Regions from separate parts of the Dysosmobacter acutus genome, predicted to be linked through region 1. Evidence: predicted binding sites of a transcription regulator. Region 1 holds the regulator's gene; the other holds the start of a gene.

Evidence for each region. Region 1 encodes Rex, which represses fermentation and respiration genes when NADH is low (regulators of the CRP and FNR family bind a similar motif). Its sites were predicted from a motif close to ATTGTTAANNNNTTAACAAT; they were not measured.
Region 2: a site for Rex is predicted at 3,381-3,400, ahead of KQI82_RS01330 (acetyl-CoA C-acetyltransferase). Genes of this name have one in related genera too.

The regions. Positions count from the first base shown of each region.
Region 1 is NZ_JAHLQN010000001.1:1,749,749-1,754,474, forward strand. Features, by position in the region: gene KQI82_RS08415 (S-layer homology domain-containing protein) at 1-544, opposite strand, end outside; gene KQI82_RS08420 (redox-sensing transcriptional repressor Rex) at 559-1,188, opposite strand; tRNA gene KQI82_RS08425 (tRNA-Arg) at 1,368-1,444, shown strand; gene KQI82_RS08430 (helix-turn-helix domain-containing protein) at 1,778-2,068, shown strand; gene KQI82_RS15770 (hypothetical protein) at 2,156-2,290, shown strand; gene KQI82_RS08435 (helix-turn-helix transcriptional regulator) at 2,371-2,640, shown strand; gene KQI82_RS08440 (sporulation initiation factor Spo0A C-terminal domain-containing protein) at 2,624-2,983, shown strand; gene KQI82_RS08445 (hypothetical protein) at 3,098-3,253, opposite strand; gene KQI82_RS08450 (hypothetical protein) at 3,287-3,457, opposite strand; gene KQI82_RS08455 (YlcI/YnfO family protein) at 3,581-3,898, shown strand; gene KQI82_RS08460 (response regulator transcription factor) at 4,024-4,680, shown strand; gene KQI82_RS08465 (sensor histidine kinase) at 4,682-4,726, shown strand, end outside.
Region 2 is NZ_JAHLQN010000001.1:283,553-288,278, forward strand. Features, by position in the region: gene iadA (beta-aspartyl-peptidase) at 1-456, shown strand, start outside; gene iadA (beta-aspartyl-peptidase) at 469-1,629, shown strand; gene KQI82_RS01330 (acetyl-CoA C-acetyltransferase) at 1,888-3,144, opposite strand; gene KQI82_RS01335 (hypothetical protein) at 3,445-4,419, opposite strand; gene lepB (signal peptidase I) at 4,468-4,726, opposite strand, start outside.

The sequences.
Region 1 (4,726 bases):
AGCCGGTATAGCTTCCTTTAAATAGATGCAGGGCTTTTAAAGCCGAAGCAATGGCATTGTAATCCACGGAGTCGGAGAGGGTGAACCGGCAGGGCCCCTCATAGTGCACCACCGCGGTCTTGGACGTGACGGTAAAGGAAGCCGTGGTATCCTCCGCCACCAAATATCTGTGGTTGGCCGTCAGAGCCGTGCCGCTGGGAACCTCTTTGCCGGTGGTGATGTCCACCACGGCGCCGGACGGGAAGGTGACTTTCATAGAGCCGGCTAACAGCAGGCAGTCCGTGCCGGTGCTGCCGCCCAACACGTCCCCTTCCTTCAGGCGGATTTCCTGTGTGGATGCGGCGTAGGCGCCTCCGTCGGCACTTGTCTGGCCGGACGCATTCAGCCGGGCATCCACTGCGCTGTTGACCTTGTCGGTAAAGGCACCGTTGAGATAGGAGAGGGAGACCAGCGGATCGGAGCTGTCTCCTCCGCTGGCCAGTGCTGCCAAAATACAGCAGGCCGCGGCCAGAAAGGCAATGGGCCCCAGTGCTCTTTTGTTCATAGGACTCCTTCCGTTTACGGATTGACGATCCGGTAGCTGAGCGTCAGCAAACTGTCGGAAAAGTGGATGTTCTCGATCTTGACTTCCGGGTTGGAGGAGACAAGCTCTAAGTTGGTAAAATTCCAGAACCCGCGGATACCAAGGGCTGTCAGGCGGTCCGCCAAATCCTGGGCAATGGATTTGGGCACGGTGAGGGAGACCACGTCCACCTTATGGGCGCGGATATAGTCCTCCAACTCGTCCATATGATAAATATGTACGCCGTTGATGTCCGTTCCGATGATGGAGGGCGCAATATCAAAGGCCGCATCCACGGTGAAGCCGCACTGGGAGAACCGAAAATTCTGGAGCAGGGCGTGACCTAAGTTGCCCACGCCGATCATAATCAGATGATGGCTCTGGTCCACGCCCAGGATGTGTCCGATTTCGGAGCGCAATTCCTCCACATTGTAGCCGTATCCCTGCTGGCCGAACTCACCGAAACAGCTGAAATCCTGCCGGATCTGAGAGGCAGTGATCCCCATCTTCACACCCAGGGAATGCGAGGAGATGCGAATGACACCTTTGTTGCACAGATCGTTCAGATGTCTGTAATACCTGGGAAGGCGCCGGATCACGGCGTCGGATATGTTCTGCTTTTTCATATGATTACTCCTACCTGCGTCTGGTAAAAAGATGCACAAATTGACAACATTGCAATAAAGTAAATTTCCGTATTCAGTTTATCGCAAAAGGAGCAAGTTTGTCAAATTTTTTAACAATCTTTTTTTGAAAAATTTTTCTTTACAGATTTGGTTTTATGTGCTATCCTTTACAAAGATGCGCGCCCGTAGCTCAGTTGGATAGAGCGTTAGACTCCGACTCTAAAGGCCGCTGGTTCGAATCCAGTCGGGCGTACCATATCAGAAATACCCGGTGGACGCAGAGTTTCATAAAGAGGAACTCTGCGTCCACCGGGTATTTTGCCAGGATGACCCATACCTGGCCCTTGAAGAGGAGGCTTCAAGGGCCAGGTTTTTTTATTGAAGTACATATAAAAAAAAGTGTACAGATGACCTCTCCTCTATTTTTGTCAAACGCTTCACCATCGTATACGGTTCTGCTGTTTCAAAACCTCAGAGGGTCTGTGTTTGAAAATATTTTAGTATTTGCAGAGCATTCGCGCAATTTCGTGTTTTTTCTGTGTTAATGTCAAAAAAATGCAGGACATTCCCACAGAAAGGATGAGGAAACATGAAGATTTTTACGTATCACGGGATGAAAAACGTCTCGGGGTCCCGCGTCCGGAAGGCAAGAAGAGCGCTGAAGCTGTCGCAGACGGAGCTGGCGGCACAGCTTCAGATCCGTGGAGTCAGCCTTGAGCGGGATACCATCAGCCGGATGGAGATGGGGGACCGGATCATAGCGGATTACGAGCTGCGCACTCTGGCGGAAATACTGAAAGTGGACGTGGCGTGGCTGCTTGATGCGGAAGGTGAGGAAGAGATGGTGAGCCGGGCCGCAGAGGGACGGGGCGCCTATTGACCGTCAAGCAGCAGGGAGAGGATATGTCGATAGAGCGCTGTTTGAAAACGGAGGAACGAAACCGCGGGATAAGAAAAGAGGGGTAGTATGTCAAAGGATGAAAAGAACATGAAGAAGTATTGTAAGAAAGTGAGCGGGCGCGGTTCAGGCAGAGCGTTTGAAAAGCAAATGGCCCTTGGCAGTGTATTGCGGGGGAATAAAGTTTACGTATTTGACTGTTGACTGAGGTGTACCTCATAGCGGCGTGACCCGGCATTAGGTAAAATTTTCCTATATTCTGTCGAATTGGGGAGGTTTTGCTGATGCGTCAATACAAAACACTGCTTCAGGTATTTCTCCGCAACTCGATCTATGCCTTCCGCAAGGAGATGGGATACAGCCAGGAGCGCATGGCGGAGCTTCTGCATATCTCACCCCGCTCGTACATCGACCAGGAGCATGGCAAGTACAGCTTCTCCGCACTCTCGGTGATCTTTTTTCTGATAACGATACCGGAGGAAAGGGTGCTGTCTCTGCTGCGCGCATTCAGGAAGCTTTTGCAGGAGGAGGGGGAGCGTGGAGACGTGGCGTGATGGGGAGAAGCTGCTTTCGGAAATATATGATCTGCTGTACCGGATGGGGCTGACAGCGAACTACACCGGTTTTTTCCGGATCTCCTACGCGATCTACCTATCGGTGGAGAATCCGCAGCGGCTGGCGCTTGTGACAAAGTGGCTGTACCCGGAGGTGGCCAGGCATTACGGGACGACGTGGCAGGCGGTGGAACGGAACATCCGGTCCGCGATTGCCATCATATGGAACCAGAAAACGCCGATTTTGACGGAGCTCTTTGGAGCGCCGCTGCCGGCCAAGCCCCGTAATGCCCAGTTCCTTGCCCTTGTGGCCGGACACTTTTCCCTTTCCCCTGTCGCATAACCGACCGAAAAGGACTACAGGACTGCGTTGAAATCAGATAAGGGAGAAGGCCCCCGGGGAATTTTCCCCGGGGGGAGCGGCAAATCCGCTTTGGAATTGAGAGAAGCCGTCCCGTTATGGGGCGGCTTCCGCTTCTTCCACGATCTGCTCCAGAACCGCAATGAGATCATGGAGATTGTTCAGATGGACGTCGCGGGAGAGGATTTCATTTTTGAGATCAATGGACAGCGACTCCAGCTTGGGCCGGAGCACCGGATTGACATAGGACATTCAGATCACCTCTGTTCATGGTATGGGAAGCGGTTATTGTTTGGATTCCGGTTCCTCTGTGCTGAGGCTGTGCTTCAAATGTTCACCGATCATGGTCAGCTCTCCCGGGGAGCAGATGTCGGCGCCTGATCGGTTGATGAAGGAGCGCACCTGCACGGGCAGAGAGTTGAAGTACTCCTCCATCTTTGGGTCCTGATATTTCATGGAATCACCCTTGCTTAGCTTTTCCCGCGGTCGGGCGCTTTATGATGCATTGCAAATGCAATGCATCATAAAGATGTCGGATGTAGTAAAATCATGGAAAAGAGATTGCAAAGGATGGGGAAGATGGCACCTTTCAAAATTCCAAAACTGCCTGCAACAACCAATAAAACAATTCGCTTTCCGGATGACGTGATCGAGGAGGTCGAGGCCGCAATTGCCGGAAAAGAATGTACCTTTTCCGCCTTTGTCATTGCAGCGGTCAGGAACGTGCTGGACAACGAATATCGAAAGCCGTATGTGGTACTATTCAATGACGTCACAGATGCCATACAGGAGTTGGACCAGAGAAATGTTGCCGGGGCGAGGGCGCTGCTGATGCGGGCCCAGCAGCAGGCGGAGGCGGCCTTTGTGGAGTTTGGAGAGGGAAAAAGTGAATCGTGAGGGGAAATCCTCCTGCGGGAAACGCCGCGGGAGGGTTTTCCTTTTTGGCTCAGGTGTGGTACAGTAGGGAAATGATACAAAAATGATGGAACGTTGACGCAAACTGTAGAAAAGAGGTGAGTGCGTTGAATCGAATCCTGATCGCGGAGGACGAGGCCCCCATTGCCAACCTGGTGCGCACGGCGCTGGAGGAGGCGGGATATTCTTGCCGCTGGGCGCCGGACGGGGACGCCGCTGCGGACCTAATGGAAAAAGAACTGTTTGACCTGGTGCTGTTAGATATCATGCTGCCCAGGGTGAACGGATATGAGCTGTTGGAGTACTCTCAGGAACTGGATGTGCCGGTGATCTTCCTCACCGCCAAGGGCGAGCTTCAGGACAGGGTGAAGGGGCTGCGCATGGGGGCGGAGGACTATATCACCAAACCCTTTGAGCTGATGGAACTGCTGGCCCGGGTGGAGACGGTGCTGCGCCGCTGCGGCAAGAGCGGACGGGTGATCTCCCTGATGCCGGACATTGAGATCGATACCGCCTCCCGGGTGGTGAAAAAGAATGGGGCGGCGGTGGCACTGACTGTAAAGGAGTATGACTTGCTGCTGCTCTTTTGCCAAAACCGGAACGTGGCCCTGTATCGGGACCGGATTTACGAGCGGGTCTGGGGCGAGGAGTACCTGGGGGACAGCCGCACGGTGGACCTGCACATCCAGCGTCTGCGCAGAAAATTGGGACTGGAGGACCGGCTGGTGGCGGTCTATAAAGTGGGGTACAGGCTGGAGGTGTGACATGCGGCTGTTCTGGAAACTCTTTTGCTCCACGGTGCTCATCACC
Region 2 (4,726 bases), 1.5 Mb from region 1:
GCCAAACAGGGCGGTTATATCGACCTGACCTCTGGCATTCGGGCCTGCGACGGGTTTGAAGGCTGCGTCTCCCCCGCCGCGGCCATCCGGCTGTGCCTGGAGGGCGGCGTGCCCATGAGCCATGTGACCATGAGCTCCGACGGCAACGGCTCCATGGCGGTCCACGATGAGCAGGGCCATGTCCGGCGGCTGCTGGTGGTCCCCCAGTCCTCTTTGCTTGAGGAGCTGCGCGCCGCCGTCACGGAGCAGGCTGTCCCTCTTGAGACGGCCCTTGGCGTGTGCACCCGGAACGTGGCGGAGGCCAACGGCCTGTATCCGGCCAAGGGCGCGCTGCGCCCCGGCTCCGACGCCGACCTTCTGCTGCTCAATCCCGACTTTACCCTCTCCACCGTGGTCGCCCGCGGACGCGTTATGCTCCAAAGGGGACAGCTTCTGGTCAGGGGTACATTTGAATAGGAGGAAACAAGCTTGAAACTGTTCCAAAACGCCGATGTCTATGCGCCATCTCACCTTGGGAAAAAAGATATTCTTGTGGAGGGCGGCCGCATCGCGCGCATCGACGACGCCATCACGGACTATGACAGCGCCCCGGATGTGGAGCGCTTTGACCTGGGCGGAAAGCGCCTGGTGCCCGGCTATATCGACCTCCATGTCCACGTGACCGGCGGCGGCGGTGAGCAGGGGCCGGCCTCCCGGACGCCGGAGGCCTCCATCTCCACTTTGCTGGACTGCGGCGTCACCACCGTGGTGGGCCTTTTGGGCACCGACGGCATCTCCCGCAGTTTGGAGAATCTGCTGGCCAAGACCCGGGCATTGACCGAGGAAGGGCTGACCTGCTATATGCTCACCGGCTCCTACGGCTGGCCCACCACCACCCTCACCGGCAGCGTGGAGCGGGATATGGTGCTCATCCCCGAGATTATCGGCGCCAAGATCGCCGTATCCGACCACCGCAGTTCCAACCCCCAGGGCGAGGATCTGATCGCCCTGGCCACCGCGGTCCGCCGCGCCGGGCTGCTGGCCCCCTGCTGCGGCCTGCTGACCATGCACATGGGCAGCGGCAAAGGCCGGCTGGACCCCGTGTTCTATGCCCTGGACCACTCCGATGTGCCCGCCAAGACCTTCCTGCCCACCCACATGAACTTCCGCGGCAGAGAACTGATGGACGACGGCATCCGCCTGGTGAAGATGGGCGGAACCATGGACTTTACCGCCGGCGGCACCATGGAGGAAAACGTCACCCTGGCCGGTCACATCCGCTACTGCCTGGAGCAGGGCATGCCCCTTTCCGGCCTCACTGTCTCCAGCGACGGCTACGGCAGCCAGCCCCGGTTCAATGAGAAGGGCGAGTGCGTCGGTCTGACCTACTCCACTCCCCGGGGGCTCCACCAGCTGATCCAGGCCCTGGTATGTCAGGAGGTGCTGCCTTTGGAGGACGCGCTGACCCTGGTTACTGCCAACCCCGCAGGGGTTCTGGACAAAAGCGGCGTCAAAGGTTCCGTGGTCCCCGGCGCCGACGCGGACTTCGTGATCTACGGTCAGGATTTCTCCGTGGAGAGCGTGGTGGCCAAGGGAGAGCGGGCCGTCTGGGAAGGACGGCACCTGATCCGCGGCCGGTTTGAGGCATAAATTCACCATTACGGGACGCGCAATTCGGCCAGGCCCATCAAAAAGCGGTTTGATGGGGAGCTGATCTCCCTGCTGCTTGCCCTGAGCCGTTGGGAGTTTGAGCCGGATCGGCTGGCGGATTTCCTGCCGGTTCTCTGCAGCAGCAACCTGGAGGCCCTGCGCGCGCAGCTCAGGAGCATGGCAGCGGGGTAATTGGTGCTTTACGGCCAAAAGAGGCGTCCGGCTTAAGCCGGACGCCTCTTTTTCAGGGTGAAGCAATCAGCACTTTTCAAACACAGTGGCAACGCCCATTCCGCCGCCGATGCACAGCGTGGCCAGACCCTTCTTGGCCTCGGGACGCTTCTGCATCTCGTGGAGCAGCGTGACAATGATGCGTGCGCCGGAGGCGCCCACAGGGTGGCCCAGGGAGATGGCGCCGCCGTTGACATTGACCTTGCTCATGTCAAAGTGCAGCTCGCGGGCCACGGCAACAGACTGGGCGGCAAAGGCCTCGTTGGCCTCCACCAGGTCGATGTCCTCGATGGTCACGCCGGCCTTGGCCATGGCCTGACGGGAGGCGGGGACAGGGCCCACGCCCATGATCTTGGGATCCACACCGCCCTGGCCCCAGCCAACTAACTTGGCCATGGGCTTCAAACCGTACTTCTCCACAGCCTCGCCGGAGGCCAGCACGATGGCGGCGGCGCCGTCGTTGATGCCGGAGGCGTTGGCAGCGGTGACGCGCTGGGTGCCCTTGTCGGCGGCATCCTGCACGCCGGTGGGCTCAAAGGTATGGACCACCTGGGGGTTGGGAGACTCGGGGCCGATGGGGAAGGCGCCCTTCAGCTTGGCAATGCCCTCGGCGGTGACGCCGGCCCGGGGGAACTCATCCACCTTGAAGTCCACGATCTCCTTCTTGACCTTCACGGGGACCGCGACGATTTCATCGTCAAACCGGCCTGCCTTCTGGGCGGCCTCGGTCTTCTGCTGGGAGGAGGCGGCAAACTCATCCAACTCCTGGCGGGTGATGCCCCAGATGTCGCAGATGTTCTCAGCGGTGGTGCCCATGTGATAGTTGTTGTAAGCGTCCCACAGGCCGTCCTTGATCATGGTGTCCACAAGCTTCTTGTCGCCCATGCGGGCGCCCCAGCGGGCGTCCATGGAGGCAAAGGGAGCGGCGCTCATGTTCTCGGTGCCGCCGCAGACCACCACGTCGGAGTCACCGGCCAGGATGGAGCGGGCGCCCTCGATAACGGACTTCATACCGGAGCCGCAGACCATGCCCACCGTGTAGGCGGGAACGCTGTAAGGGACGCCGGCCTTGATGGCCACCTGGCGGGCCACGTTCTGTCCCTGGGCGGCGGTCAGGATGCAGCCAAACATCACCTCGTCCACCTGCTCAGGGCTGACGCCGGCGCGGTTCAGCGCTTCTTTCACCACGATGGCGCCCAAATCGGCGGCAGGGGTGTTCTTCAGTGCGCCGCCAAAGGAACCAATTGCGGTTCTGCAGCAGTTGACAACATACAGATCTTTCATGATTGTCCTCCATTTTTAAAAATTCATCCGGTATCAAAGCGTACCAGTGCTATTAGAGCCAGTGTATCACAGTTGCCGTGTCGTTTCAAACCGTCTGACGGGAATTTCATGCTGTTTCTTGCGGTTTTCCTTCAGGTATACGATTACTTTTGTTAAATTATTATCAAACTCTTACAGTGGCTATTATACAGAAGAATCCTTTTCCCGTCAAGGGCGTGTTGGTCCTCCCCTCAAATTTTGTTAAATAATTGACAAATACCCCCTGGTTTTCGTCAACTTGACGAAAACCAGGGGGACCGTTTACAGCTTTTCCCGAAGGGCGGTCACCTTTTCATAGTAGGAGGCGGCGTCAATGGTGTCCCAGGTGTCGGCATAGGTGATCTCCGCCTCTTCCGCGGCCCGGCTCAGCGCCTCATCAAAAAAGGCCCCGGCCGCCGCCGATTCCTCCAGGGGCTGGCGCAGCAGCACAAAGACTCCCTCCGCCGTCTCCGCCGCGCCGCAGCTCCCCTCCGCGATCGCAGCCGCCTGGGCACACAGCGCGTCCTCCGGCGTCAGCGTGACGCTCTGGGCGCTCTCGCCGCCCAGAGCGGCGGTGGCCTCTGCAAAGGGCCTGCCGCCGTTGACGGACGCGGCGATCTCGTCGGCCCTGGCCCGGGCGCTCTTTCCCGCCGCGGCGGGCACGGCGCACCAGCTGACAGTGGCGCAGCGGGCCTTATACTCCTCCAGACTGCTGCCCTCGGGGCAGAGCGACGAGGTGGGATAAGCCTCTTTCAGGTGGCCGTAGAGATAGTAGTCCGCGCTGAGGGAGTCGGCGCTCTCCCGGTCCAGACCCATGGAAGCCAGCCGGGTAAGGTATTGCTCCTCGCCGCCGTATTGCTGGGCGTTGGCCGCAAACTGGCCGTCGATGGCGGTTTGGTCCTCAGCCGTCAACCCGCATCCCGCCTGGCGGGCCCACTGCTCCACCACGGCGTAGAGGGCTGTGCGGCGCAGGGCCTCCTCTTTTACGTAGTCCGCAAGCGTACCGCTCTCCCGCTCCTCGCTCCAGTCCAGACCATCGCCCAGGGCCTGGGCCGCATAGTCGCAGGTGTAGGTCAGCCAGTAAAAATACCGCTGCGCCGCCACATCCTGTCCGTTGACCGTCAGCAGCACCGCGTCGGGGCAGATGCCGGAGGCGTCGTAGTACAGCCCTTCTTTAACCGTACCGCCTCCGGAGGCTCCGCAGGCCGTCAGGCAAACCGCCGCCAACGCGCACGCCGCGGCCAGAAATCGTTTCATATGGTTGATTCCGCTCCTTCCAGATCACTCCGGCGCGGACAGACCGCACTATGACAGCGTCCGGACGCCGATCCAGGTATTTTTCGGCAGCAGGGACAGGCTTACCAGCGCCCTGGCCTGAATGGCGGACAAGGGGATATAGGGGTTGCCCCACCAGCGGCTGTCCAGGGAGCTCTCCCGGTTGTCGCCCAAGAGGAAGACGCAGCCCTCCGGCACGGTGAATTCCGCCCCCTCCACCGCGGGATAGGTCTGTACCCCATCCACAAGGTACTCCTCCTCTATCTTCTCGCCGTTGCGCACCACGGCG